Regions from separate parts of the Nanhaiella sioensis genome, predicted to be linked through region 1. Evidence: riboswitches for the same ligand, from Rfam matches in the RefSeq annotation. Region 1 holds a riboswitch; each other region holds the start of a gene.

Region 1 (10,574 bases):
CATAAGAACGCGTGATTCTTGTTCTGCATTAGATTTTGAAGCCCCATGCTCAATCTTTCCAATGCCATTAAAGATAGAGGAAGCTGCCTCTTTCATAACACCATGCTTTAAAATATAACCTTCAGAATGCTTCCCATGGTGCACTACACTCGTTGTGAAATTTTGAGTCTGCTCACCGCGGCCAACAACCACAGTTTTAGTATCTCCGTAAGATCCATCACCAATAAGATGGGTAATATTTTCCGATACTGTATCTCCGTCATTCATTAGGCCTAATGCCCACTCAATTTTCGAATCTCGACCAGCTACTCCACGGCGATTTACGTAAGTCGTAACACCTTGTGCCAGATTATCAACGGCACCATACGTTACTTTGGCATTAGTGTTTGCAAACACTTCCGTAATAATGTTAACAACTCCGTCATTAACCTCCGTAGTAGAAATATAGTTCTCTACATAAGTGACCGAGCTATTATCTTCAGCAACTATAATCACATGGTTCATTAATGTAGCGTCTGCATCATCGTGTACATATACAGCCTGTATCGGTGTATCAACCTCTACATTTTTCGGAACGTAAACGAATACTCCTCCGTTCATTAAAGCTCCATGTAATGCTGTTAGTCGGTGCTCATCAATCTTTACTCCATCGTTCATATAATACTTCTGTAAAAGATCACTATGTTCACGTGCTGCAGTTTGGATATCAGCTAATATAACACCCTTCGCTGTTAAATCTTGTGGTAGCGTTAAAAATGCAGCTGTATTATTACGTTGAATATATAGGCTTTTATCATCTTTTTCACTTTCAATGAGTGCCTTCACCTCACTTGAAAGTTCGTCTAACGATGTATATTTTTCGCTATTTACTAGGTGGTTCTTAAAATTAGCAAAATTCCATTTATCTATTTTAGTTTTATCAGGTTTTGGCAGAGGTAACTCTTCATATTTCGCAAGAGCTTGTAAGCGGAGATCTAGTAACCATTCAGGTTCACCTAGTTCTTTTGACAAGCCTCTAATATAATCCTGATCGAATGCATGTTTCGTATCAATTGTTGACATGTCCATCCTCCTAACGCTTACGCTTCTTGGCCTACTGTTTCATCTTCAATTCCAAGCTCATGTTTAATCCAGTCATAGCCTTCTGCTTCAAGACGTTGAGCTAGCTCAGGACCACCTGATTTAACAACACGGCCTTGCATCATTACATGTACTTTGTCTGGAGTAATATAGTTTAATAGACGTTGATAGTGAGTAATAATTAAACAACCGAACTCAGAACTTCTCAACTCATTAATACCTTTGGAAACAACTTTTAACGCATCGATATCTAGACCTGAGTCAATTTCATCTAAAATTGCAATCTTCGGCTCAAGCATCATTAATTGCAAAATTTCATTACGTTTTTTCTCACCGCCTGAGAAACCCTCATTTAAGTAACGTTGTGCCATATCTGGGTCCATTTCTAAGAAGTCCATTTGCTTATCCATTTTACGAATAAACTTCATTAATGAGATTTCATCGCCTTCTTCACGACGAGAATTAATAGATGAACGTAAAAAGTCTGCGTTTGTTACACCACTAATTTCACTTGGATATTGCATAGCAAGGAATAGACCAGCACGCGCACGCTCATCTACTTCCATTTCCAGCACATCTTCACCGTCCAGTGTTATGCTACCTTGCGTTACTTCATATTTTGGATGACCCATGATTGCCGCAGATAAGGTTGATTTACCTGTACCATTAGGTCCCATAATCGCGTGAATTTCTCCACCTTTTATGTCAAGGTCTACCCCTTTTAGAATTTCTTTACCGTCAATAGAAACATGAAGATCTCTAATTGTTAATGTTGATGCTGCCATTACTATACCTCCAATTTATCTTCTATACTATTTGTTTAAATACTTTCATTCTCATTTTATTCTCATTACAATCTTATAACAAATGAAAAGTATTAGCAACCATTTAACACCATAGCTATACTTTTTAAATAAAAAAGTTTAAAAAGTATTTTCTTTCATTATATGTAGAAAAGTAAAGATTGTCTTCGACATATATTGTTTGCATAAAAAACAAAAAACATCCAAAATACACATCAAACTCATTATACGATAATAAGAAGAAAAAACCAGTGAAATCACTGGTTTTTCTTCTTATTTCTTATTCCGAAACAGGGACAACTGCTCCTTCAAATTCTTCAATAATATAATTTTGGATTTCTTCTGAGCGCAAAGCGTTAACTAATTCGACAATTTCCTTATTTTTTTCATCACCACTACGCACAGCAATAATATTTACATAAGGAGAATCAGCGCCTTCAATTGCTATAGCATCATCTAACGGATTTAATCCAGCATCAATCGCATAGTTTGTATTGATTAAAATAGCATCACCTTCGTCATTATTATAAAACTCAGGTAATAAAGCAGCGTCGATTTCAGCTTCAAATTCCAGATTTTTTGGATTTTCTACAATATCATCAAGTGTTGCTGCTACTTTTTCAACATCATCTGCTAACTTAATTAAGCCCTGTGATTCTAGCATTGTTAAAATGCGCCCATGATCAGCCACTGAATTACTCATAATAATTACAGCGCCTTCTGGTAATTCATCTAAGCTGCTATATTTTTGTGAATATACTCCGATTGGTTCAATATGAACGCCACCCGCATTCACGAAATCATAGCCTACATCCGCCATTTGCGATTCTAAATATGGTATATGTTGAAAATAGTTAGCATCAAGGTCACCACTATCTAAATCTTCATTCGGTAAAATATAATCTTGATATGTTTCTATAACTAAATCAATTCCCTTGTCAGCTAATATCGGTTGTACTTGTTCTAAAATCTCCGCATGCGGTACATTCGAAGCTCCAACTACTAATGGCTTGTTCTCCTCTGAAGCTTGATTAGTTTGACTCTTTTCTGATGAACTTTCTTTTTTACTCGTTCCACATGCTGCCAAAGCAAAAACTACGAGTAATGTACTTACGATTGCAAATATTTTTTTCATGATGATCTTCTCCTATCTTTTGTCTATTTTTGATGTTATAAAATCTCCAATGTATTGGAGGATAAACACTATAATAAGAATAAAAATGGTTGCTACAACAACAACATCGGTATGACGGCGAGAAAAACCTTCTAAATAAGCCAAATTCCCAAGCCCCCCCGCACCGATAATTCCAGCCATAGCAGTATAACCAACTAGAGCAATTGCTGTCACTGTAATTCCTGATATGAGTGCAGGAAGTGCTTCAGGTAGCAGCACCTTGAAAACGATTGTTCTTGTTTTCGCCCCCATAGACCGTGCCGCCTCAATAACACCTTTATCAATCTCTCGCAATGCAATTTCTACCATTCTTGCGTAGAAAGGTGCTGCTCCAATTACGAGAGCAGGTAAAGCGGCATTTGCTCCTCTAATTGTCCCAAGCATGAATTTTGTTAACGGAATTAATAAAATGATTAAAATAATGAATGGTATAGAACGAAAAATGTTTACAAAACTACTGATGATTGTATTAATCAGCTTATGTTCCAATAGGTTGTCCTTCGATGTTAAAAAAAGTAAGAGCCCTAAAATAACACCAAAAACAAATGTTGCAATCACCGATGTAACAGTCATATATAACGTTTCAAATGTTGCTTCCCACATTTTTTCCCAATTAACGTTTACAAATAGTTGACTAACCATGCTGTATCACCTCCACTGTCACATGTTTTTCCTTTATATATGTGATCGAGCGGTTTATCTCTTCATCGGTTCCTGTCATATGAATAAACAATGTGCCATATGCACCGTGTTGTGTATGTGAGATCTTTCCTTGTATAATATTAATACCAATATTAAACTGGCGGATTAATTCTGCTATTAAAGGTTGTTCAGCATCATCCCCAACAAACAATAGCTTAATTACTTTACCTTCAGGGTAGCTTTCTAAAATATGCTCAATTGTTTCTGTCGCTTCTTCTGGTTCTGTAATTTGCTTAACAAACTGCTGAGTAATAGAAGCTTTCGGTTGCTGAAACACCGATAACACTTCACCTTGTTCAACAATGCTGCCATCTTCCATTACAGCTACACGGTGACATATTTTACGAATCACATGCATTTCATGAGTGATTAACACAATTGTGAGACCTAGCTTTTTATTAATATCCACAAGCAGTTCAAGAATTGAGTCTGTTGTTTGTGGATCAAGTGCTGAGGTTGCTTCATCACATAATAATACTTTCGGACGATTTGCTAAAGCACGAGCTATTCCAACTCGCTGCTTTTGGCCACCACTTAGTTGTGAAGGATACGCATTTTCTCTTCCCTCCAACCCTACTAGCTTGATTAGCTCATCAACCCTTTTCAACCGTTCTTTTTTACGAATACCAGCAATTTCTAATGGAAATGATATATTCTCCCTTACAGTTCTTGACCAAAGCAAATTAAAATGCTGAAAAATCATACTAATTTCTTGTCGTGATTTACGTAACTCACCCCCTTTAATAGAGGTCATATCATAATTATTGATCGTAATTGTTCCTTCTGTTGTTGCTTCAAGCTGGTTTAACAAACGAATGAGTGTACTTTTCCCTGCGCCACTGTAACCAATAATGCCAAATATTTCACCCTTGCCAATATTCACATTGACATTATCTACAGCAACTACTTCTCCTTCTTGAGATTGATATACTTTTTTTACCCCAGATAGCTTTATCAAAAGGCTCACCTACTTCCTTAATCATATTATTCATATAAATTTAGTGCGTTTTATGTTACAAACTAAACGATCTGCCAAATTTAGCTCTTCTAGCAGCTAGATAGTCGTTTTATCCATTATCATTGTTTTATCAAAGGCTCTTTTCGTAAAATTTGTTTCTATCGTTAACAATTCAGCAACTATAGTTGTTGTTGATTTTCAAAAGATTAGATGGCATGAACTATAGTTGTATATTTGTACTTCTTCATACAAACTACAACAATCATTATGAAAACAGCATGTGTAAAAGATAAGATATTACGAATACCAAATGAATACATGTTTATATTTTTGTACGAACAGCAACATTTAATGCGTAATCAACCTAATAGAAAAGCTTAGCAACAAAATTAAAAAGCCTTTCCGCACATATGAGCAGAAAGGCTTAATTATATTCCTTTCTCTCATCTATCAAAGCATACGCTTCGTGTGAATTGGCACCATTTCAACTTCACCGTTGATGGTTGCCGGGCTTCATAGGGCACATCCCTCCACCTCTCTTGATAAGAGTATATATCAATGTTTAATTTATTCATTTTTAAAATTACATTTCAAAATTAATCTCTTTTAAAAAGTATAGTTGTGATTCTATCACGCTCATTTATATGTGTCAATGAATATCTTTATGGAATTTACATACAAAACAAATATCAATTCACCCTAATTATTTACTTTGAGTTAGTCCTGTAGCTGTCTCTATTGCTTGCTCTAAGTCTTCTAATAGGTCGTCAATATTCTCAATTCCAACTGACAATCTTATCAAATCTTCTGTTACACCTGAAGATTTTAAGCCCTCGGTACTTAATTGTTGATGTGTTGTACTTGCTGGATGGATAATCAAGCTTTTAGCATCACCTACGTTTGCTACATGCGACCATAGCTTCACATGATTAATTACTTTAGCGCCTGCTTCTCTCCCTCCTTTAATGCCGAACACAACGATGGACCCACTACCTTTTGGTAAATATTTTTTAGCAAGTTCTTTTGCAGGATGATCTTTATGGTCGGGATACAAAACCCACTCTACAGCAGGGTGTTTCGCTAAATATTCAACGACTTTCCTGGCATTATTAATATGTTCTTTCATCCGTACATGTAATGTTTCTAGTCCAAGGTTAAATTGATAAGCATTAAATGGACTTAATGAAGCACCTAAATCCCTTAATAATTGCACCCTAGCTTTGACGATAAATGCACTTTCTCCAAGTGCTTCTGCGTATATAAGATTATTGTAGCTTGGGTCAGGGGCTATAAAGTCTGGGAACTTCTCAGAATTCCAATTGAATTTGCCACCATCAACGATTATTCCCCCTAAAGTCGTACCATTTCCTAAAAGCCACTTTGTAGCAGAATGAATGACAATATCAGCACCATAGTCAATCGGTCTACACAGATAAGGAGTAGCAAATGTATTATCAATGATTAGCGGAATTCCAGCTTCGTGAGCAATTGAAGCAACCTTCTCAATATCCAATACGTGTAAGCTTGGATTACCAATTGTTTCAGCAAATATCGCTTTTGTTTTAGAAGAAATGGCCTTTGCAAAATTTTCAGGTTGGGAAGGGTCAACGAAGTGAGTTGTTATACCATATTTCGGCAATGTGTTAGCTAATAAATTATACGTTCCACCATATAAAGTAGATGCTGCAACAATTTCATCATCTACTCCTGCTAGATTAAGAATCGCAGTCGTTATAGCAGCCATTCCACTTGATAATGCTAATCCACCAATTCCACCTTCAAGTAATGCCACTCTTTCCTCCAAAACAGTTACAGTAGGGTTGTGTATCCGTGAGTAAATATATCCTTCTTCTTGGAGTGAGAATAAATTAGCTGCATGGCTCGTATCCTTGAATCTAAATGCATTTGATTGATAAATTGGTACTGCTCTTGCACCTGTCACTGGATCAGCTTCTAATCCTCCATGGACACTCAAAGTTTCTAAACGATAATCTTTCTCATTACGCATTTTTTTCTTCCCCTTCTCCTTTAATATTTAAAGCAAATAAAGATTCTAGTAAAAGAATGTATCTGAATTTCCCTTGGCAAATGATACTTTGTCGACTTATCAATTTTTGTAACTTTTCTTTACCAGATAACAATTCGTAAAACTGCTGGGGTTCAGCACCTAATGAAATGTCTGCAGGACTTTGTTGCCGATTGCTCAACTCCAATCCCCTTGCTGTTAACACAACTTGAACTTTCTCTTTATTACTTTCAAAATTAACAATGATTGCTTGGTTAGGTAGGAGTAGGTTTAAGTGTGAATTTTGAACGAACCTATTATTAAACTCGTTAAGAAATAAACTAAGTTCCATACATTCAGTTACGATAAACATATGACTAGCTGTTCTACATGTGTATAGGAGTACTTCACCAATTCATACAACCTAGTACAACAAACAAGTAATATATTTTCGGTAACTTCTCTCCCCCCCTCGTTCCTTAGAATTATAAGAAAGTGTGCAAATGTTTAGACCATCTTCTACAAGCGTCGGAACCATCCCATATAAAGGAGACTATTCAATTTAGTTAACGTGTTTATTATCTAAATTGAATAGGCTCTTTAGCTGGACAGCCAAAAGAGTAAAGGACTTTTATATCCTCTATTAACTGAACTTTAGGTCACTTTTGCTCTTCTAGGTACGTGAAACAACTCGTAACGCTAAACATCCTGTAAAGCTTAAGGTCAACAAAATATTTTTATTATTTTAAAATTTTCGATATTTCAAGGCAAACTCCTTCAAGAAATTAAAAGTAATGCCGAGCTACCTCTTTCTGAGCGCTCACTCCCTTGATGAGATTCAGGTTTTCCACAACTGAATTTGTTTTTGTTGAAATTACTGGAGGAGTATGGAAGCTGACCTAGATAAAAGGACTCTATCATCCCTCACAAGGAATAGAGCCACCTAATCTGAAGCGAGTTTTTCCATCGTATGATTGGATAAATGGCCTCGAGGAGAATGGCTCTAAAGTCTGGAAATAAGATATAGTTTTTTAATAGAGAACAAATGTTAATCTAGGTCCTTTAAGTGCTTATATAATACGTCTACGGATTGAAAAGCATAGATACGCTTAATGACCATATTATTTTTAAATATGAGCAAGCACGGTACACTTTGAATTTCGTACCGTTCTGCCATGTCAGGAACATAGTTAACATCCACTTTACCAAACTCTATTGAAGGTACAATTTCTTTTACAACGCCAAGCATTCGTTCTGCTAATTGACAAGTTCCACAAAGTGGCGTATAGAAATATACTCCCTTTAAACCTGAAGCTTGTAAAACCTTGTTTATTTGGTCTGTCCATTGCTGCATAATGCTTAAACTCCTTATAAGTATTGTCTTTTCACTATAAAATTTGCACGGAATAAAACTGCTGCAATATGTTTTAACGGAGCAGCTGCAACTTCACGATACACTTTATCAATATAAATATGTTGCGCTTCAGGAAACTCTCTTTTAAATTGCTGACGGAGCTTGTTACCAGCTTCATCAGCATCAACAAGAACAAATACATCTTGATGAAATGTTGAATCAATAATTTCGTCCAATTTAGTCACACTTAGCGTCCCATTTGTACAAATGATTTCTATTGGTTCATTTAAAACGTTTTCGACTTGCTGTTTATCAGTTTTCCCTTCAACAATAATGACTTTATTAATCTCAATAATCGCCATCGACATCACCCTCGTTGAACAATTCATGAACTTAATAACTAATTTCACATTAGTAGTTTATGTTATTCAAACTACGAATCTACACGCAATATCTTCTCTTCTAAAACAGATAAGTGATACAAATTTCAAATAACGTTTATGAATTTTTGCACAGTCTCTTTTCATAACTTCGTTGCAATTTTGATGAGTATTATGATAGCTCAAAAATTGTAAATATAGAAAGATGTCACGATTGTTAGATGTATACGTTCTCATTATCTTAACAATGCTAAAACAGCCAGCATCATCGCCATATTGTCTATGAAAAAACAGTGGAGCTGTTACCCCACTGTTTCAAATATCGACCTTAATTTTGGTGAAGATAACTTAATCTTCCTTTGTCATTTCCTCATATTGTTCAGCTGACATTAAGCTTTCAACTTCACTCATATCAGCAGGCTTGATTACAACCATCCAAGCTTTTTCATATGGAGATTCATTTACGAATTCAGGCGTATCGTTTAAGTCTTCGTTAACTTCTAATACTTTGCCACTAATTGGAGCATATAATTCAGATACTGTTTTCACAGATTCAACACTACCAAATGGTTCATTGATTTCTAGTTCATCACCCGGTTCTGGTAATTCAACGAAAACAATATCTCCAAGTTCTGATTGAGCAAAATGAGTAATTCCTATGCGGACTTGATCTCCTTCAATACGTACCCACTCATGTTCTTCAGAATAACGCAATTCCTTCGGTGTATTCATTTCAACAATCCCTCCAACATTTATAATCATTTTATATATATTAAAAGATGACCGTTTTAACAGTACCTTCTAATTTCAATGACTACCCCCAAGTGTCTTCAAATTGCTTTTCATTAAACCCTACCGTCACAACACTGCCATTCGTTACGATGGGACGCTTGAGTAACATGCCATCACTTGCTAGAATATCTAATAAATCAGCCTCTGAAGCAGCTTTGACCTTATCCTTTAATCCAAGCTCACGATACTTTTTCCCACTCGTATTAAAGAACTTTTTAAGTTCTAATCCACTTTTATGATATAATTCTTCGATTTTTTCTCTCGAAGGGGGATTATCAACAATATGTAATTCTTCATAAGAAACATGATGTTCATCTAACCATTTTTTTGCTTTACGACATGTTCCACATTTCGGATACCAATAAAAAGATACCATATAATTCCACCACCCAACGACTTTTTTTGAGGGTTTGCAAACGAGAAACTTGGTCAAAATTCCCCTCTTCAAATGAATATTATCATATTTTTAATTAAATGCATAATCAAGAATTCACTTGTTATAACCTTCTCAGTTTTATTCGTCTTTTATTTTGTTATTCCTGCAATTCTTCTTGAGAAAAATATTCTTAATTTCGTAAGTAACTAGGCCCTATTGGACAGTACTAGTAACCTTTCATAATAAGACTCTTTGCTTAAAATAGCTCTTGTTACGAAAAGCAGCAATCAACGCGAAAACACCCTTTAAGTAGGCTCTTTTCGTAGGCTTTGTTGCCATAATTACGATTTAAACGATGTATATCATTATCTCAGACACCAGGTGTATGTTTCTTCGTATGTAAATATAGTGGTTTAAAAAAAGCTCCCATGATACAGGAGCTTTTTTCAAGTAAAGGCCAATATTTCGGTGTTGTTAAACTGTATAGCGTTCTGCTTCAATTAGTACTGCTGCAGCTTCACGCTTTTTAGCAATTACGTTAATCGGAGTATAACGAGTGAACTTGCGTAGTGATGATAACATCATGCGAAGTGTATCACCTTGCTCTGTTGCAACAAGTGTTTCTTTTGCATGTGCTTCGATTTCGTTAAATGCTTCTTGGCAATAAATTTGTGTATATAAAAGTTTTTGGTTGTTTTTCTCTAGCCCAGTTTTGTTGATTGCTTTTTCTGTACGTAAGACAGCTGATTCCATGGCATATAAGTTGTTGACAATATCTGCAATATTTATTAAAATTTCTTGTTCTTTTTCAAGCTTTGGACCAAACTTTTGTGCAGCTAAACCAGCTACCATGATACCTATTTTCTTCGCATTTTTCACTAAATATTTTTCTTGTTCTAGTGGCTCATCACCAACCTCTTCAGGCATCATCATCATTAACTCTTCCTGTA
Region 2 (10,574 bases), 180 kb from region 1:
AACGAACCGACACTTTTGTAACGTATAAAGAATCATTATTATCCTGCTCTTGAATATCTTTATTACGAGTTGCTATTTCAGCAGACAACTTTGCTTCAAACAGTTTTTCAGGAAATAGGTAATTTAACCCCTTTGAGACCCACTCCAAACCCTTTGGAGGATGTTCCACTAGCCCTAAGCAAGGAGAAGATAGCATTAAACCATGAATAGGTAATTGTTTTTCCTGCATGGCTCTAATTGCAACAAGTCCACCCATACTATGACCTAATATAAAAACAGGGAGTTTAAATGTAAGTGCTTCTTGCACCCACATTTCTATTTCCTCAATATAATCATCAAAAGAATCAATATGACCTCGGTGTCTTCTTCTTGACGTACCTTGTCCAGGTAAATCCCCCATCGCAACATGCATACCGATTGACCTCCACATCTCCAGAAGCCACTTATACCTCCCTATATGCTCACAAGCACCATGAATGATCACGATCACCCCTAGAGGCTGTTCAGCATGCCATAATCTCATTATGATCCCCCCTTAATCGTATAATAAATTCATTTCGAATGTGTTAATAATTTGTTACACTTATTTAAAACTATACTTAGTAAGAAATGCGAAGCCGACTTGTACAGTCTCGACAAGCGTTGGAGTCAATGGCAATGAAGGCGCTTTATCCTTTGTGGGCATTGACGAAACGACTCGAGAGGCTAGGAGGCGAAGCTGGACAGATTGAAATGCGGAAGTGACTTGTTCATCTCCGACAAGCGCTGGAACCAATACACATGAAGGCGATTTTTGCCTTCGGGTGTATTGGTGAAGCGACTCGAGGAGATAGGCACTGAAGCTGGACAAATTGAAATGCGAAGCCGACTTGTACAGCCTCGACAAGCGTTGGAGTCAATGGCAATGAAGGCGATTTTTGCCTTTGTGGGCATTGACGAAACGACTCGAGAGGCTAGGAGGCGCAGCTGGACAGATTGAAATGCGGAAGTGACTTGTTCATCTCCGACAAGCGCTGGATTCAATACACATGAAGGCGATTTTTGCCTTCGGGTGTATTGGTGAAGCGACTCGAGGAGATAGGTACTGAAGCTGGACTGCTAGAAATGCGTTTATTACTATTAATGAAAGGGATTGTGAACATGATCTATCCGTACAAGGGTGTAACCCCTACAATAGCAAATACAGCATTTATTGCTGATTACGTGACAATCACTGGTGACGTATCTATAGGTGATGAGTGCTCAATTTGGTTTAATACTGTCATTCGTGGTGATGTTGCACCGACTACTTTAGGCAACCGTGTTAATATTCAAGATAACTCTGTTTTACATCAAAGTCCCAATAAACCTTTAATTATAGAAGATGATGTGACAGTTGGCCATCAGGTGATTCTCCATAGCTCAATTATTCGAAAAAAAGCACTAATTGGTATGGGCTCAATTGTTCTTGATGGGGCAGAGATTGGAGAAGGCGCATTTATTGGAGCGGGAAGCCTTGTACCACAAGGCAAGACAATCCCACCGTATACATTAGCCTTTGGGCGTCCTGCAAAAGTTATTAGGAAATTAACTGAAGATGATCTAAAGGAAATGCACAGAATTCACAGTGAATATGTAGAGAAGGGCCAATATTATAAGAGTCTACAAGATAAACAATAATACTGCAGAGCAGCTAAAGTTGAAATATTTATTCTATTTAAAGTGGGGATATTCTAGCAGAAAATCATAAATTCAACAATAGAATTACAATGGCTACAATTGACTTGTATTATATAATATTTGAGGAGAAAAAATGATATTTTTATTTTGGCTACTAATTATTATCATAATTGGGTATCTTGTATACCTATACAAAACTCAAAAAAAAGCAAAGAAAACAATTATATCCTGTATACTCATTCTATTCATAATATGTATTATTTTGCTCATAAAAAAACTACCTGTGTCGACATTGAGAGAAGCAAATCATACTTCGGTAGAAGCTCAAGCACCTGAAAATGATGTTGAAATCATACAAAATACGATGATAAAAATCAAAGATTCTGTACTATTACAAGCACCAGCACTTTCACAACTTCCTGAACTTCCTCGTGGTTGTGAAGTAACGGCATTAGCAATGTTTTTACAATATGCGGGTGTCGTTGTTGATAAAATGGAATTAGCTGAAAAAATAGCAAAAGATCCAACACCATACAAAAAGAAAAATGGCATTATTTCTTACGGGCATCCAAACAATGGGTTTGTAGGAGATATGTATAATCGTAATAACAGAGGGTATGGTGTGTATGTTAAACCAATAAAACAGCTTGCAGATCAATATTTACCTTCAAAGATTATTGATCTAACTGATCGTGACTTCAAAGAAATTGAAATGTATTTATCAATTGGATCACCTGTATGGGTGATTACTAATACTACATATCAAAAATTATCTAATGATAAATTTGAACACTGGGAAACTCCTAATGGAAAAATAAAAATTACTTATTTTGAACACTCGGTTCTAATTACAGGATACGATTCAGAGTTCATCTATTTTAATGACCCTCTTACTGGCGAAAAAAATAAAAAAGTTCCTAGAGACCATTTCATCGCAGCTTGGCAACAAATGGGGAGTCAGGCCATTACCTACATGGAGTAATGACCTGGCTTTTTTCATGCATGTCTGTTTTCGCATTCTCGCAAAATAATCACAATGACTAGCGCTTGGAGGATCCTTTTTCTTCGTTAAAATGAATGTCACCTAAAAACAGTTCTAACTCTTCTATATAAGTAATAATAGCAACAAAAAATTTTTATTTAAGCTACATTAAGTGCTTAGAGATTATCCCTTAACCTCGCTACACCATTCTTTTCCAAAGACAAAAAGCGCCTTCGAGTGAGTCAACTCTAGCGCTTCTCGTGAGAGTGCAATACACTTGCACTTATCTTATCGTTTAAGCTGTTTCATTTGCTCGCTCATACATTGACTCGAAATCAAACTTCTTTTCAATATACACCTGATGCCAAATCATAAATATAACAACTGTCCAAATTTTCCTACTGTAATCACCCTTATTAGCACAATGATCATCTAGTAATGATAAAAGTACCTCTTTATTAAAGATATGATCTGTTTCGCTAGTTTGAATGATCTGTTTTACCCAATCGTACATCTCATCTTTCAGCCAGTGACGAATTGGTACTGGAAAACCTAGCTTCTTTCTTTGTAGCACGTGAGCTGGTACAATTCCTTCAACAGCTTTGCGTAAAATATATTTCGTTGTATTTTGAGCTGTTTTCATTTCTGGTGAAATTTTTGAAGCCACTTTGAAAACTTCTTTATCTAAAAAGGGAACACGTAATTCAAGTGAATGAGCCATCGTCATTTTATCTGCCTTTAATAAAATATCACCACGCAACCACGTATGAATATCAATGTACTGCATTTTGTTTACAGGTTCATAGCCTTGGATATCCTCATAAAATGGTGCTGTAATTTTTCGATAGTCTAGTTGTGAGTTATAGTCACGTAAAAGCTTACGTTTATCTGCTTCTTCAAACATTTTGGCATTACCAATGTACCGCTCCTCCATTGGTGTTATTCCTCGCTCAATAAAACTTTTTCCCTTCACACCATCCGGTAACATTGTAGCAATTTTAGCAAGAGCAGATTTTGCAAAGTTAGGTAAATTACTAAACATTTCAAGAGATTGCGGCTCACGATAAATGTTATACCCACCAAACAATTCATCTGCACCTTCTCCAGATAATACAACAGTAACATGTTTTCTGGCTTCTCTGGCGACAAAATATAACGGAACTGCTGCAGGGTCAGCAAGCGGATCGTCCATGTGCCAAATAATTTTTGGAAGCTCTTGCATATACTCTTCTGGAGAGATAACATAGCTTATATTTTCCAAACCAAGCTTTGCAGCTGTCTCCTTCGCTACATCTATTTCACTGAAACCATCACGTTCAAAGCCTACAGAAAAAGTTTTTATATTAGGGTGAAATTCCTTTGCTATTGATGCGATAATCGAAGAATCGATTCCACCTGAAAGAAAGGATCCAACAGGCACATCACTACGCATATGTATTTTCACCGAATCGTATAATACATCACGAATTTCCTTGATGAGCTTATCCTCTGACTTATGCATCGTATGAAAACTGGCTTTCCAATATTGTGAGATATTCATAGGCTCACCAATTTTTTTTGTAAAGTAGTGCCCAGGCTCCAATTTACGAATGCCATATGACATCGTTTCCGGTTCAGGTACATATTGATACGTTAAATAGTTTTGCAATGCCTCATAGTTTATTAAGCCGTTCTTCAGCGCTGCCAATATACTCTTTTTTTCTGATGCAAAATATGTTAAATCATCCTGCTCCATATAGAAAAACGGTTTAATTCCAAATTGATCCCGTGCCCCAAATATAGTTTTCGTCTCTTTATCCCAAATGACGAATGCAAACATTCCTCTTAGCTTTTCTACAGCTTTTTCCTTTTCGTGGCTATAAAGAGCTAATATAACTTCTGTATCAGAGCTCGTATTAAAATGAAAGCCTTCCTTGACTAAAGATTCACGAAGCTCTACATAATTATATATTTCACCGTTAAAGATTATCCAATAACGTTCATTTTCATAAGTAAGAGGCTGATGTCCCCCTTCAAGATCAATAATACTTAAACGTCTAAAACCTAGCTGTATATGTTCATCGAAATAAAACCCTTCATCGTCTGGTCCTCTATGAGTAATAATATTATTCATATTTTCAAACAAAGCTTTGTCATTTTCGTTACGTTGATGATTTGCTGTATTGTTTACACAGCCAATGAATCCACACATTATGTAAGTCACCTACTAATTCGTATTTATATATTTAAGAATTATATCATATTTAGCTAGTGAATTGAGCAGTGTTAGTAGTATACACAATTTTCCTTTTTGTCTAATCAGAAAGGCTCTTTTCGTAAACTTTGTTGCTATGTTTACTAAATGCTTTTTTTTGTAAAATTGCTATGTTTACTAAATGCTTTTTTGTAAAACTCTGTTGTTGGTACCAAACTAGTTCCATAAAAAGTTGTTTTATATGTTAGTCATCGTTGTACAGAAGAAAAAATGCCACGAACACTAGATATATACATCCTAAAATCCTAGAAGAAAAAACAAAAATCAATGTCAAAACAGCCAGCGGCAAAAATTTAACTCTCCTATATTTCGCTTAGTATGAATTATTTTCTTTCATTTATAAAGGAATTTTTTATGAGAGTAGAGAATTAGTTTGTAAAATTCTGAAAAATCAGGAGGGTTACTTGTGGACTACCGTGAACATGAGGTACTAAAATTCATTAACGAAAATTTTCCTAACCTAGAACTTGAAATTCAGAACTTGTCTTTGTTTCCTTTTGGCAAACGAATAATAGATATTAATGGCTATGAGATATTCGTATACTACTGTCCTTTTGCTGATAGTGTTAAAACGATATTTCCTAATGTGGCAGAAGTTAAGAGTCCATCTTAGTTATTACCTATAAAAAATATTGTCATTCATAGTAAGGGCATATCTCACATACAGAATATGTTGTATGTGGGATATGCCCCAGTTATTTATTAAGGTAATTTTCGTATATTTTGTAGCTATTATCATGAAAATAGAACAGCAATAATGATTCCTTAATATGAAAAGCAACAATCAATGCAAAAAATTCCTTTATTAATTACTTCGAGATAATGCTTGTTCTTTTAACACTTCTGCTTTATCAGTACGTTCCCACGTAAGATCAACATCAGTGCGTCCAAAATGACCATATGCTGCTGTTTGCTTATAAATTGGACGTCGTAAGTCAAGCATATTTATAATCCCTGCTGGACGTAAATCAAAATTATTACGAATGAGGTCAACTAACACTTCATCAGCAACCTTACCTGTTTCGAATGTATTAACTGAAATGGATACAGGCTGTGCAACGCCGATTGCATACGCTAACTGAACTTCCAACTTATCAGCTAAGCCTGCTGCCACCAAATTCTTCGCAACATAACGTGCAGCATATGCAGCTGATCGATCAACTTTTGTAGGATCCTTACCAGAGAATGCTCCCCCACCGTGACGGGCATATCCTCCATACGTATCAACAATTATTTTGCGCCCTGTTAATCCAGCGTCTCCTTGTGGGCCACCTATTACAAATCGACCTGTCGGATTTATAAAGTATTTTGTATCAGCATCAATCAATTCTTTAGGAACAACATGGTTTATAACATGCTCCTTAATATTTCGTTGAATTTGTTCTAATGTAATCTCAGGGTGATGTTGAGTAGAAATTACAATCGTATCTATGCGAACAGGTTTATCATTTTCATCATACTCAACAGTTACTTGGGTCTTACCATCAGGTCGTAAGTATGGAAGAATTTCTTCTTTTCTTACCTTTGTTAAGCGTTGTGCTAATTTATGAGCTAATGAGATTGGTAACGGCATTAATTCTTTTGTTTCATTACAAGCATATCCGAACATTAAGCCCTGGTCACCAGCTCCTATCGCATCTATCTCTTCATCTGTCATTGACCCTTCACGAGCTTCAAGTGCTTGATCGACACCCATTGCAATGTCAGGAGACTGCTCATCAATAGATGTTAATACCGCACAGGTTTCTGAATCAAAACCATATTTTGCACGTGTGTAGCCAATGCTGCGTACAGTTTCACGTACGATCTTAGGAATATCAACATACGTCGATGTAGTAATTTCCCCAGCAACCAAGGCCATCCCTGTTGTCACGGTCGTTTCGCATGCAACACGAGCGTTAGGGTCATTTGTTAAGATAGCATCAAGAATGGAATCTGATATTTGGTCACAAATTTTATCAGGGTGACCTTCAGTTACAGATTCAGAAGTAAATAAGTGACGTTTTTTTGTCATAGCTTTTTCCTCCTTTATGAAGCAACCACTTCATATAGTTATATTTTGAAACGGAACTCATTCCCATATTACTTTCCAAAATTTCGAATTTTTTACTGGAAATAAATAAAACCTCTCCTACAAATCATGAGGAAAGGTTTGAGATACTCGATTCACGCCTTTCACTCTTATCGTTCAAGACAAGTGCCTTGCACCAGGTTAGCACCTTATCACATTAAGAACAAAGCAGATTATTTTCTCATAATCTGAAAATATAGTGATGGTTGCTGGGCTTCATAGGGCCTGTCCCTCCACCAGCTCGGGATAAGAGAGTATCCGTTCAACACAATATATTAACGTAGTAAACCGTTACATGTCAACATAGTTAAGAGCTGAATTGTTCATTAAATTTTCGTTATGTATCTTTTACAAAGAATGGTACGATTATGTTGAATCCAGTATAAAATTATTATAAATAGTATAGACTATTTGAGTTAATGTGTTATACTATTTTTAAGTTATGAATTGTTAACGACATTATTAAAACGTAAAGGAAGGTTTTGATCATGAATTCTGTTAGTGTATCATGCGAATTATCAAGTTTACTAGCTCGTAAAAATACATTACACAATTTATCCGTCCCTACTCTCGTTGAAAGTGTGTTAAATAGAAAAGAAGGCACTTTAACTTCTTCAGGTGCCATACTATCTACAACAGGAAAATATACTGGACGATCACCTAAAGATAAATATATTGTAGATGAACCATCTACAAAAGGTAAAATAGATTGGGGAACAGTAAATCAGCCTATTTCACAGGAATCTTTTAACAATCTCTATAATAAAGTACTCGATTATTTAGCTAACAAAGATGAAATTTATGTATTTAATGGGTTCGCAGGTGCTGATAAAAAATACCAACTTCCTATTCAAGTGATTAATGAATATGCATGGCACAATTTATTTGCACATCAGCTATTTATTCGTCCTACTGAGGAGGAATTACAATCGCATATCGCTGACTTCACTGTCATTTCTGCACCAAATTTTAAAGCAGATCCTGCAATTGATGGAACGAGATCGGAAACATTTATTATTATTTCATTTGAAAAGCGCACAGTACTTATTGGTGGAACAGAGTATGCAGGTGAGATGAAAAAATCCATATTTTCTGTTATGAACTATGTTCTCCCTGAAAAAGAGATTTTATCCATGCATTGTTCAGCCAATATTGGTCAAGAAGGAGATGTCGCTTTATTCTTCGGGTTGTCAGGAACGGGTAAAACAACCCTTTCAGCTGATGCCAACAGACGATTAATAGGGGACGATGAACATGGATGGTCAGCAAATGGAGTGTTTAATATAGAGGGTGGCTGTTACGCCAAGTGTATAAACTTATCCCGAGAGAAAGAACCACAAATTTACGATGCGATTCGATTCGGTTCAGTACTAGAAAATGTCATCGTTGATGATTGCTCAAGAAACCCTGATTATGACAATTCTTGTCTTACAGAAAACACTCGAGCTGCTTACCCTATACAGGCAATCGATAATATCATTTTTCCTAGCATTGCAAGTCATCCTAATACGATCATTTTTTTAACAGCTGATGCCTTCGGTGTTTTACCTCCTATTAGTAAACTATCGAAGGAACAAGCAATGTACCATTTTCTAAGTGGATATACGAGTAAGCTTGCTGGAACAGAACGAGGAATCACTTCTCCACAAGCTACATTTTCAACTTGCTTTGGTTCACCATTCTTACCATTGCCAGCAACTAGGTATGCAAAAATGTTAGGTGATAAGATTGATGAACATGGTGCTCAAGTATATCTTGTGAATACAGGCTGGACTGGTGGAGAATATGGTGTAGGTAACCGAATGAAGCTTGAATTTACTCGTTCAATGGTACGTTCTGCTTTAGAAGGAGAATTAACCAACGTTGAAACAATAAAAGAAGGTATATTTGGTTTAGAAATACCATTACATGTTCCCGGTGTACCTGATGATGTACTACAGCCAATAAAAACATGGGCAAACCAGCAAGAATACGTTGATAAAGCAACTGAACTAGCAGCAAAATTCCAGGAAAACTTCAAAAAGTTTAATAATATTGATGAGAAGATAGGACAATTAGGTGGACCTCCATTAACAGCTAACTAATTACTTACTACTCTAATTACACTTTCATCATGCACGATACTTAGAATAATGATAACAATAAAGGGTCTGACCCCATCAATTGAAATGGGTCTGACCCTTTTACTCTTTACTAAGGTTAGTATTATTTTAATCATTCGACTAGGATTGCTGTATTCTTACTGTTATATGTTGTACAACAACCTCAAAATGCAAAACAGCTTTGTTTTTGCTCGATATAGTATCTCCATTCCTTAGTTTGTTGAATGTAAAGAAATCAGCCGGTAAGTGATCACAGTTTTATTATTTGCTAATTCCACCTTATCAATTACCCCTTCTCCACTTATATCTCCCCCTATAGTTCTTTTTACCTCTAATGGGATGTCGAGTGGATATAGACGGTAACCTGTTTTTTCAAGAGTGAAAATATTTTCTCCTAACCTTTTTTCTTTTCCCTTCGTAACAATCATTGTATTTAATTCAAGAGGCATACCCATTTTAAACGCTCCTTTAACATAGTTATCCTTTTATGACTATTTTATCATGGTGTTTATTGATTTTTCATCCACTCAGTAAGTCTTTTTACAATTTTTCTATTTTCAGCAGGAGGAAAGTAATGAGTATATTCGTCAAAATACCATGTAGTTACGCTTTTATTAAGCTCTTTCAGTCTATTTTCAAGTCTATATGCATGTTGAATGGTCACATTGCTATCGTTTTTACCGTGGATAATTAAAATTGGTGCATGTATTTGTTCTAGCATAAAAAGAGGTGTACGAATTTTGTATCTATCTGGATATTTATTAGGCGTTCCTCCAATAACTCTTTTCAGCATACGTCGTAAATCAATTCTTTCGTTATATGTAAGCGTCATATCAGAAACACCACCCCAAGTGACAACTGATTTTACATTGTGTTCTATAATCCCTGTGAAAAGCGCCATGACACCTCCTCGTGAAAAACCAAAAACGTGAATCCTATCTTCATGAACGCTTTCAAGCTGTTCTAGTACTCGATAACTTGCAACGGCATCGTGCCGATCATTTCCAGCAAAGTCCTCATTACCTTCTCCACCTTGATTTCCACGGTAAAAGGGCGCCATGACTACAAAACCTTCTGAAGCAAATTGGACGATGCGTCCAACTCGAACTTTACCAACATTTTTTATTCCACCTCTTAAATATAAAAAACCATCATACTTACCAACGTTTTTCGGTTCAGCTAATAATCCCTTCACTTTCAAACCTTTACTTAAATATGTTAATTCATATAAATGGATATTTGGATTAGGCGAAGGTAGCCGTTGTCTTTCAATAATATGTCCATCTCTACATTCCAAGCTGATCTCCTCCTTCTACTTAAGAATATAGCATGGCAGAGTATTTATGTTGTTTATGCTGCGATACCCACAATGAATTAATAAAGCAACAATTGTTACTAATTCTGTACAGTTAGGTAGACTTTGAGAAGCAAGATTATAACAAGAGGAAGGTTGTAGAACAATTTATCTCTTAGGCCCGAAAAACAACAATCCCTGGGTAAACAATC
Region 3 (10,574 bases), 1.4 Mb from region 1:
TGCTTCAATATTTTGTCCAGCAAGCGTTGTACCCATCGGTTCTATCGTAACTGAAACCATGAGTGGTAAGGTTTTATTTGTTAATGTAAAAGCATTATTAATACCAAAAAAAGCAGCTTTTACATTAAGCATATCTTGACATGTTTCAAGTAATAAAAGGTCACAGCCACCATCAATTAAGCCTTTAGCTTGTGTTTCATACTCATTAACTAATTCAGAAAATGTTGTTCCACCAGTAACAGAAAGTGTTTTTGTTGTTGGTCCCATAGATCCAGCAACAAAGCGAGGCTTATCAGTAGTAGAGAAATCCTCGGCTGCTTTTTTGGCAATTTCAGCTGCAATTTTGTTTATATCATAGGCTTTATGTCCGAGTTGGTATTCATTTAGAACAAGGGGGGTTCCTCCAAAAGTGTTCGTTTCAATGATATCAGCCCCCGCTTCTAAATAAGATCGGTGAACCCAGTCAATGACATGAGGAGCTGTGATGTTTAAATGTTCGTTACAGCCGTCAAATTCTTCTCCTCCAAAATCTTCAGCCGTAAGGTTTGCTTCTTGAAGCATCGTCCCCATTGCTCCATCAATTATTAAAATTCGCTTGTTGATCTCTTGTTGAAAACGCTCAAAGCACATGATGAATCTTCCTTTCTCTTACTCCATCTTTTTTACGGATATAGTTTGTTAATGCTACAGTCATGTCATAGCGTAAAAATGGTGTAATTAAATAGATTCCTTTAAAAAATTCCATAGCCGTATCTATTAACTCCTGTGCAATTTTCACACCTTCTGCTGAGCATATTTCTCTATCTTCTCCACAGCTCTTCATACGGTGTAATATGTCATCAGCAAGCTTAATACCTGGAACCTCATGGTGTAAAAATTGGGCATTACGATAGTTTGTTAACGGCATAATACCAAGAAAGATAGGAACTTGTAAATGCTTGGTCGCTTTATAAATTTGGATTATCTGCTCTTGGCTAAACACAGGCTGACTAATAAATGAATCAGCACCGAATGCGATTTTCTTTTCAAGCCTTTTTACGGTTGGTTCTAAATGACGGACGTTTGGGTTAAAGGCAGCTGAAACACCAAAGTTCGTCTGTAATTTTAATGACGTTCCTGAGATTGACTGTCCGTTATTAAATTGTTTGATCATTTGTATTAGTTCAAATGATGAAACATCATATACTGAAGTAGCACCTGGAAAATTACCAACTTTAGTCGGATCACCAGTTACAGCCAATACTTGATTAATACCAAGTGTATGAATACCCATAATATGTGATTGAAGTCCTATGATGTTTCGATCACGACAAGTAATATGAACGAGAGGGCGTATATCATATTTTTCTTTTAAAATTGAAGCAACTGCAACATTACTTATGCGTGGAGTTGCTAGAGAGTTATCTGCTAAGGTAATCACATCAACCCCAGCCTGTTGAAGTGCTTGTGCACCTTTGAAAAATGTATCTGTATCCAAATGTTTCGGTGAATCAAGCTCAACAATGACTGTGCGTCTAGACTGTACCATTTCGTGTAAATGAGGTTCAGCAGCAACGGTAGGCTTACTGACTGAAATTGGTTTACGTTCCTTTACACGTTTTTCATCAATTGGAGTTAAACCATTTATTGCTTTCCTCATCGCCTCAATATGCTTTGGTGTCGTTCCACAACAACCACCTAACAATCTAACTCCTTGCTCGCGCATGCTAGTAGCTGCCTCTGCAAAATATTCAGCATCAGATTCATAAATCAGTCTTCCATCAACTAAGTCTGGTAAACTTGCATTAGGGTAGGCAGAAAGGTATGCATTGTTAGGCAAAGGAACTTGCTCAAGTGACTTAATTGTATGATAAGGACCGAGTCGGCAGTTTGTTCCAATCACATTTGCTCCAAGTTGCTCGAGCTTTGAAAATGCTTCATGTAATGGGGTACCATCCTGTAGTACGCCAACTTCATGCATAGACACTTGGGCAACGACTGGTTTTGTTGTTCTTTTCCTTACTTCTTGCAGTACGGTGTATAGTTCTTCAATGTCATAATAGGTTTCCAGTAAGATTCCATCAACATTTGCTTCTAACAGTGCATCAAGCTGTTCGATAAAAGCCCCTTTAATTTCTTCAAGTTCGGCAATACTTTTCCTTACGCCACGAATTCCACCTATAGTTCCTAATATATAATGCTCGTTACTTTTCCCGATGGAACGTTTTGCTATTTGAACTGCAGCTCTATTAATTTCTTTTACTTTATTTTCAAGGTCGTATCTAGCTAATTTAACACGATTTGCTCCATACGTATTAGTTTGGATAACATTAGCTCCTGCTTGAATATATGCTTCATGTACTTGTTGGATCCGATTTGGTTGAGTGAGGTTAAGTTCCTCAAAACAATAGTCGACACCGTATGAATAGAGGAGGGTCCCCATCGCACCGTCAGCAATTAAAATGTCATTTTTTAAACGTTCTAGTAGTTTCATAGGCTCACCTTATACTCTGGCTGCTGTGTTGGAAGTTGATCTAATGCTTGTGAGAAATCTGCTATAAGATCAAGAGGATTTTCAAGACCAACAGATAGTCGCAAAAGCCCGTCAGTGATTCCTCTTTTATTTCTTTCTTGAGCAGGCATAGCTGCATGCGACATTTTTGCCGGATAAGATAAAATGGATTCAACAGCACCTAGGCTGACAGCGAATACTGGTATTTTTATATATTTTGAAAGAATACGTACACTTTCAACATTCTTTAATTTAAAAGATAATACAGCACCTGGGCTAGTAGACTGCTCTTGTTGAAGGGTATATCCTTCATGGTCAGTTAAACCTGGGTAGTAAACCTCCTCAACTTTGGGGTGTTGTTGTAAAAATTGCGCAAGCTGTAATGCGCTTTGTGAAGATTGTGTCATGCGGACGTGCAATGTTTTTATGCCTCGTAAGACGAGCCAAGCATCTTGGACCCCAAGGACTGCACCGAATGCATTTTGAATAAAGGCAAGTTGGGTGGCTAACTGCTCATCTTTGACAACGGCTAGCCCCGCGATGACATCACTATGTCCTGATATGAACTTTGTTGCACTATGCAAAACGATATCTATACCTAAATCCAATGGTCGCTGTAAAATTGGAGTCATAAACGTATTGTCTAAAAATGTGAGACAACCTTGCTTTTTAGCTAGTGTGACAATAGCTCTAATATTAGTCACTTTAAGTAAAGGGTTTGACGGTGTCTCAATATATATTACCTTCGTATTTGTTTGAATAGAGTTTTTAACGTCCTGTAAGTTCGTCATGTCAACAAATGTGTGATCGATGCCGAATTTGGTTAGTACCTCCGTTACAACCCGAAATGTTCCACCGTACACATCCTCACTTATGAGGACATGATCTCCTTTTGATAACAGCATAAAAGCACTTGATATGGCTGCCATACCAGAGGAAAAAGCAAAGCCTCTCACACCATTTTCTAATTCTGCTATCGTCTCTTCTAAAGCTTCACGGGTAGGATTACCAGAACGACTATAGTCATATTTTGAAAAATTCTCTAAATCATCTTGATGAAATGTTGATGCATGCTGAATTGCAACACTTACTGCTCCTGTATGAGGATCTACTTTATGCTTATTATGAAGTAGCTTAGTTTGATCAGAAAATGAATTAGACATAGGTGTTTACTCCTTCCTTAGCAGCTTTTAATGCTGATATAAGGTCATCTATGAGATCATCAGCATTCTCGATACCTATTGAAAATCTTAATAAGCGATTGCAAATTCCGTTTGCAACTCTTATTTCTTCAGGTATATCTGCATGTGTTTGTGTAGTTGGATAGGTGATGAAGCTTTCAACGCCACCAAGACTTTCAGCAAAAGTGATTAGGCGTAAGTTTTGTAAAAATGGATTAACCCACTTTTCTTCTCGAATTTTAAACGACAACATGCCACCACGCTGTGGATAATAGATTTCTACAATATCTTCATGCGTTTGCAAAAATGAAGCGATTTTTTTTGCATTTTCTTCATGCTGTTTTAGACGTAAATGAAGAGTTTTCATTCCACGGATGAGTAACCATGAATCAAAAGGTGATAATACAGCACCAATTGCGTTATGGTAATTACCGAGTTGAGCAGATAGCTCCTCTCCTTTTGAAACAATTAACCCTGCTAGCACATCGTTGTGGCCCCCCAAGTATTTTGTCGCACTATGGATGACAATGTCTGCCCCTTGAGTTATAGGTTTTTGTAACAGTGGAGTATAAAATGTATTGTCCACGATTAATAATAAATCATTTTTCTTTGCAAGCTCTGCTGCAATTTTTAAATCAACCTCTTGCATAAGTGGATTTGTTGGAGTTTCTATAAATAAAGCTTTCGTATTGCTGTTTATTAACCCTTCTACAGCATTTATGTCACTAAAATCAGCATAGTGAAAAGTAAACCCATTTTTTCGAAAAGATTCTTCAAATAGCCGATATGTTCCTCCGTATAAATCATGTGTAACGATCAGTTCATCACCCTGCTCAAAGAGAGCTAATACTGTTTGAATCGCAGCCATACCTGAACTACAAGCAAAGCCTTGATCACCTTCCTCAAGTTGTGTTATTGCCTGTTCGACAATTTGTCGTGTTGGATTACCCGTTCGAATGTAATCATACCCTGTAGATTCGCCTATACCTGTGTGACGATAGGCTGTAGACAAATAGACAGGTGGATTGACCGTCCCAGTAACATTTTCACTTCTGTTTCCAATCTGGGCACATGCTGTTTCGATATTTATTCTTGTCATATAAATTCCTCCTCATTTCATTTGGTTTTCTATACTTGTTTAAAGTAGTAAAGTTTTGTGGTAGTTTTAGAACGTTAAGGACTTTTAAATCCATAAAAGAGAAATAAAAAAAGCCTTCTGATAAGAAGGCTTTGAGTTTAATCATCAGCTCTCCTTATCTTCCAAGCGAAAAGTATATACATTTCGCTTGCTGGATTTAGCACCTGACCATAAATTCGGCTGGTTGCTGAGGTTTCAAAGGGCCAGTCCCTCCACCTCTCTTGATAAGATGAATTGTTTATTTATCTTAGTTTTTAAGACTCCTACCTCTAAAAGAAGGAGCTTTCGATCAGGTGGGCTATATTTACCACCTGATTTAATGATTTTAAGTTGAATGAGTTAATGTATTAAATATTGATTGCATATAAATTTACAATAGATTTGACTGTTTTGCAAGATATTTTTAGAATTTTTTTATAAGTTAAAAAATGGTATGATCAATATATAACGTGTTCAACAAGGATAAAGAATACAGAAAATAATTAGGTAAATTGTATGCAGGTGGTGTGTTATATATGAAAACCTTTTTAATAAGGTTGACTACTTTTTCAGCTTTGTGGGGAGGGTTTCTCTATGTAGAAGTATCTTATTCAACAAGGTGGTACATATCCATTTTGGTTTGTGCTTTGTCGTTCGTCTGTTTCTTTTTCATTCCTATTGTTAAAAAAAAGCTAATATTCTATTCTCTGCTTCTTTGTATGTTGTTTGTTTCGAGTGTTTTGTTTATTCAAGACGAAAATACCTTTAGTAAATTACTATTTTTGTATATAACGATAGATGCTATTTCACTACTATCACAAAAGCATTATCAACTATTTTCAGCCGTTAGTGCAGGTTTAATGGGTATGCTGGTGATTTTTACTAATGCTATAAATGTTGAATTGGTTGTTATACTCATATTTTTTTATTATTTGAGCATTTTGTTAAATAAAAAAATGACGGAGACCAATTATAAACAAGACATGTATGAAGAGCTTTTAGGTGAATATCGAAATCTAAAACGTATTAGTTTACGAAATGAACGGGCAGCTCGATTAGAAGAAAGAACAGGAATTGCTCGTGAGATTCATGATTCTGTTGGTCATAAATTAACAGCATTGCTCATGCAAATCGAAATGCTTTCGATGAAAGAAAAACGACAGGAATATGGAATTTTGAGGGAGCTTGTTCGTGAAAGTTTAGAAGAAACGAGGCATGCGGTTAAAACACTTAAAGATGAAGAATTTGCAGGTCTGTCGTCAGTGCTTCAATTAATTAGAAAGTTAGAATCAGAGAGTCATATACTCGTGCATTTTACGACGAAGCAAGGAGCTTTATCTGTGAGCTTGTCCAATCAACAAAGTGTTACTTTATATAGAGTTATACAAGAGGCACTAACAAATGCGATGCGACATGCACAATCTCGTGAAGTATTTGTAACTATTGGTAAATCAGCTGTTGGAGATCTTTATTTTGAAGTGACGAATAAGATTTTTAAAACCGAATCTTTTACTATTGGATTTGGACTAAGTAACATGCAGAAACGTGTTGAAGAGCTAAATGGGGATATAAACTTCAATCAAACAGAGTCTCATTTTGTAGTTAAAGGATCATTTCCTGTATATGCAAAGGAGGTTATATAAATATGTATAACATTATTGTAGTAGAAGACCAAGCAATTGTTAGGCAGGGACTTGCCATGATGATTGAACAAGAAGACCAATTTCAAGTAGTGGCTCAAGCTGGAAATGGCCATGAGGCAATTGAACAATTGGAGAAGCATATGGCTGACGTTGTTGTAATGGATATAAGAATGCCCCATATGAATGGTCTTGAAGCTACTCGCCAAATTAAACAGCGATGGCCACAAGTGAAAATATTAATATTAACGACGTTTAACGATGATGAATATGCAATGCAAGCACTTAAAGATGGTGCCAATGGTTTTATGCTAAAAACAGCAGAGCCAGCGAAACTCGTTAGTGCAATACATAGTAGCTTAAACGGAGGTATGACTATACATGACGAAGTAGCTGCAAAAGTGATGCCTCGTTTGTTGACAGATAGACATCGGGAAAAAATAGACATTCCATTAACAAACCGTGAGCTTGCTGTAACAAAGTTAGTAGGCGAAGGAAAAACAAATAAGGAAATTTCTGAGGAATTGCACTTGTCGATAGGCACTGTAAAAAATCATATTACGCAAATACTACAGAAGCTTGATTTACGGGATCGCACACAACTCGCCATCTTTGCTGTGAAAAATGATATTACCTAAGCAGATAAAAATGAGAAAAGTACGGTGATTAATTATAGATTAATATACCATTAAGTCGGCAAGACATTGCACATGTATTCCAAAGTTCTGGTATATAGCGACCATATGATGACCTTGAAAGAATTGAGAAGGGGTTTTCACATTCTAACATTGTTGTAGAGTGCTTGGGATGGAGATGAGCTTGTGGGCATTGCACACTATTATTGTTGTTACTTATCAGATTTAGCTGTGTCAGCACCATTTTAACAAAGAGGTATTGGCAAAGAATTAATCGTGATCACCCAACAGGTTGTGGGTGATCAAGTGGCGCTTATTTTAAATTATCTTCAAAACAAGCGATGGATTACTATCCTAACATTGTTTCTTCGAAGCTTGATAATGCATTTAGGATTGCGAGAAAACAATGATCTAACGTGATTAAAGCATAGTGCGTAGGTTGGGAGCCGCAGAGGCTCTTTTTTTCATACAGTTTGACTTCGGACAGTAAAAGTAGTGAATTGGATAGTAAATACAAGGGTACGGATAGAAAAAGTAGAGAATTGGACAGAAAACGTACGAGTATGGACAGTAAGGCGTAAAATTAGCGCATTTGAATAATCATGTGACTAAGGTCATGTTTATCATTCAAATTGGTGACGTCAGACAGTGTGAAATGTCAATGAAAGACTGTACGATATAAATAGTTAGTTAGAAAGAGGAGGCGATAATATTGTTAGAAGTTGTAGAGTTGAAGAAGAAATTCAAACAAATCGTCGCTGTGGATGGAGCAAATATGTTTTTAGAGCGAGGAGAAACAATTGGTCTGCTCGGGCCAAATGGAGCAGGCAAATCTACTGCGATTTCGATGATTTCTACACTCATAGCACCTACGAGTGGTGATGTGCGCTTAAACAATACTAGTGTGTTAAAAAATCCGCAGTCGCTTAGAGAAATACTTGGAGTTGTCCCTCAAGACATTGCATTATATCCTGATTTGACCGCGAAAGAAAATCTTGAATTCTTTGGCAGTGTTCATAGATTAAAAGGATCAAAGCTTAAAAAACAAGTTGAAGAAGTTCTTCAAATTATTGGACTTGAAGAGAAGAAAAAGGAATTAGTAAAAAATTTTTCAGGTGGAATGAAGCGTCGTTTAAATATCGGTGTAGCCCTTTTACATGAACCAGAAATTATCATCATGGATGAACCTACGGTAGGAATTGATCCACAATCTAGAAATTATATCTTACAGACTGTTAAACATTTAAATCAAGAGAAGCAAATGACTGTTTTATATACGAGTCACTATATGGAGGAGGTCGAATTTATTTGCGATCGAATTTATATTATGGACCAAGGGAGAATTATTGCTTCTGGTACTAAAGATGAAATCAAAAATATTTTATCAAATGAAAAAACGTTAGAAATAAAAGTTGAGAGATTGAAGGATGACTTTATTTATTCACTCAAGAATCATCCTCTTATTAATAAATTATCCACCGAAAATCAATTAGTTACAATTATTGTAGCTAAGGAAGTGAATTTATTTAGCGAATTGTTTAAACTCGCTGAAGAAACGGATACGACGATCACTTCGGTTGAAGTAAAAGTACCTACATTAGAGGATGTTTTTCTTCATTTAACAGGAAGAGCATTAAGAAATTGAGGTGATGATTATGTTTTGGTATTTACTCAAAAAACAATTGTTACTATTTCTAAGAAACCGCCCGGAATTGCTGTTGTTACTTGGGATGCCGCTAATTTTAATCACGATTTTAGGTTTTGCATTAAGCGGTGTGATGGATGGTGATCATCTTGAAATCGACGCTAAAGTGGCGCTTATTGAAATTGGAAGTGAACAGGATGAGGTCGATCGTTTTATTAATGATTTAGAAGAAAAGCAATTGCCAGATGAGCAAAAAGAAGTCATTACAGCTGTTGCAAGTGAACTGTCACCAATTGACATCATAAAAAATGAAATATTTAAAAATGAGGAACTTTCATCCTTTTTATCACTTGAAGAATTTGATGAGAACGAGATTGAACAGCTAAAAAGTGATGACACATATGCTGTGATCATTGAAACACCAGAAAACTTTACGTATGACATATTGAATTCAATGTTTTTTAATGTAGATAACGTACCTGAGCTAAACTTTTATGTAAATGAAGGAAAAGATATAACATCAAAAATTGTTGAAGACGTAATCATGTTTTTTCAAAATCAGCTTTCCACATTTGTTATTTTGGGAAAACAAGGTGTGATAACAGAACAAGTATTTGCCAACCCAAGTGATATGGAGATCAACACAGAAACTGTGACAAAACGGGAGCCGGTTACTTCTCTCGGCTATTATGCAATAGGTATGAGTGTCATGTTCGTTCTGTATATCGCAACAACAATAGGGTCATATGCCCATGTTGAAAAAGAGTCTCTCGTCTTTGATCGTATCATGTTAGCAAACGTATCTAGGTGGGTCTATTTTACAAGTATATTTTGTTCGGCTGTTATACTAGCATTTCTTCAGTTATGTATATTATATGGTGTCGTCGCCTTTGTTTATCAAGTAACGTGGAATTCATTAGGAGCATTCATAGCTGTTACATTGTCAATATGTTTTACGACAGGTGGTCTTGCTGTGCTTATGACATCATTAAATTATCGCTTTAAATCAGCAGAAATATCTACCTTTTTCTCTTCAGTGGGCATTCCAGTTATCGCTTTTTTAGGTGGGAGCATGATGCCTATATCACAAATGCCTGAGTCTATGGCATTTATCTCTAAAATCACACCTAATGGAGCAGGTATGACAGCTTATTTGAAGATATTACAAGGATATTCTCTAACAGATGTAATCCCATCGTTGCTCACTTTATTTTCAATAGGAATTGTGCTTCTATTATGTTCAATTGCGAGCTTTCCTAAAAGGAGAGGTGCTTTATGATTACGATATTAAAGACAAAATTCCGGTTGTTAATGCGAAAACCATGGGCATATATTATTATGACAGCTGTTTGTATGCTCATTGCAATGTTTATAAGTAAGGGCTCTGAACAATCAATTAGCGTACCTGTTTATAGTGACTTGTCAGAGCAAGCAACGACTGAGTTTATAAATGAGCTTAAAAGCTCTGATGCTTTTAGTTTTAATTTAATGAGCAAAGAAGAACTAAATGAAACAGTGGCAGAAGGAAAAGCAGAGGCAGGAGTGATTCTTAGAGAGCGAGGTTTCGATCTCATTATTGCTGCAAACACAGAAAACCAAATGGTCATTAAGCAATATATACAGCAAAAGTATATTAATCATATGCAAAAACAGGCTCTAATAGTAGAAGCTGAACAACAGGAGTTCAGCACTGAGCCTATAGTAGAAGCATTTAACTCATTAGAAAATAATCAAGTTTTTACGATTAATAAAGAATATTTTCATTCAAGTGATGCCTTCTTATATGATGCAAATGTGCAAGGTTTGTTTGGAAGTGCCCTTTTCTTTGTAATATTTACGATTGCCATTAATGTATCAACTATTCT

What was found. Region 1 has a riboswitch for S-adenosylmethionine ahead of V1503_RS13070 (methionine ABC transporter ATP-binding protein). Riboswitches for the same ligand answer to the same signal wherever they lie in the genome.
Region 2: linked by a shared signal. The riboswitch ahead of metK (methionine adenosyltransferase) and the one ahead of V1503_RS13070 (methionine ABC transporter ATP-binding protein) in region 1 are both predicted to bind S-adenosylmethionine.
Region 3: linked by a shared signal. The riboswitch ahead of V1503_RS06660 (methionine biosynthesis PLP-dependent protein) and the one ahead of V1503_RS13070 (methionine ABC transporter ATP-binding protein) in region 1 are both predicted to bind S-adenosylmethionine.

Annotation. Positions count from the first base shown of each region.
Region 1 is NZ_JBKAEG010000001.1:2,832,564-2,843,137, reverse strand. It holds gene sufD (Fe-S cluster assembly protein SufD) at 1-1,062, opposite strand, end outside; gene sufC (Fe-S cluster assembly ATPase SufC) at 1,080-1,865, opposite strand; gene V1503_RS13080 (MetQ/NlpA family ABC transporter substrate-binding protein) at 2,164-3,018, opposite strand; gene V1503_RS13075 (methionine ABC transporter permease) at 3,031-3,699, opposite strand; gene V1503_RS13070 (methionine ABC transporter ATP-binding protein) at 3,692-4,717, opposite strand; SAM riboswitch class I at 5,158-5,266, opposite strand; gene V1503_RS13065 (O-acetylhomoserine aminocarboxypropyltransferase/cysteine synthase family protein) at 5,421-6,725, opposite strand; gene V1503_RS13060 (SCP2 sterol-binding domain-containing protein) at 6,718-7,074, opposite strand; gene V1503_RS13055 (thioredoxin family protein) at 7,771-8,076, opposite strand; gene V1503_RS13050 (toprim domain-containing protein) at 8,091-8,438, opposite strand; gene gcvH (glycine cleavage system protein GcvH) at 8,805-9,188, opposite strand; gene V1503_RS13040 (arsenate reductase family protein) at 9,271-9,624, opposite strand; gene V1503_RS13035 (acyl-CoA dehydrogenase FadE) at 10,099-10,574, opposite strand, start outside.
Region 2 is NZ_JBKAEG010000001.1:3,014,022-3,024,595, reverse strand. It holds gene V1503_RS14065 (alpha/beta hydrolase) at 1-523, opposite strand, end outside; gene V1503_RS14060 (hypothetical protein) at 812-979, shown strand; gene V1503_RS14055 (gamma carbonic anhydrase) at 1,141-1,659, shown strand; gene V1503_RS14050 (C39 family peptidase) at 1,793-2,641, shown strand; gene asnB (asparagine synthase (glutamine-hydrolyzing)) at 2,937-4,832, opposite strand; gene V1503_RS14040 (hypothetical protein) at 5,302-5,508, shown strand; gene metK (methionine adenosyltransferase) at 5,701-6,909, opposite strand; SAM riboswitch class I at 7,074-7,219, opposite strand; gene pckA (phosphoenolpyruvate carboxykinase (ATP)) at 7,455-9,050, shown strand; gene V1503_RS14025 (DUF2584 domain-containing protein) at 9,281-9,523, opposite strand; gene V1503_RS14020 (alpha/beta hydrolase family protein) at 9,577-10,365, opposite strand.
Region 3 is NZ_JBKAEG010000001.1:1,426,448-1,437,021, reverse strand. It holds gene metH (methionine synthase) at 1-630, opposite strand, end outside; gene V1503_RS06670 (bifunctional homocysteine S-methyltransferase/methylenetetrahydrofolate reductase) at 620-2,473, opposite strand; gene metC (cystathionine beta-lyase) at 2,470-3,654, opposite strand; gene V1503_RS06660 (methionine biosynthesis PLP-dependent protein) at 3,647-4,771, opposite strand; SAM riboswitch class I at 4,923-5,041, opposite strand; gene V1503_RS06655 (sensor histidine kinase) at 5,326-6,432, shown strand; gene V1503_RS06650 (response regulator transcription factor) at 6,435-7,067, shown strand; gene V1503_RS06645 (ABC transporter ATP-binding protein) at 7,777-8,709, shown strand; gene V1503_RS06640 (ABC transporter permease) at 8,720-9,988, shown strand; gene V1503_RS06635 (ABC transporter permease) at 9,985-10,574, shown strand, end outside.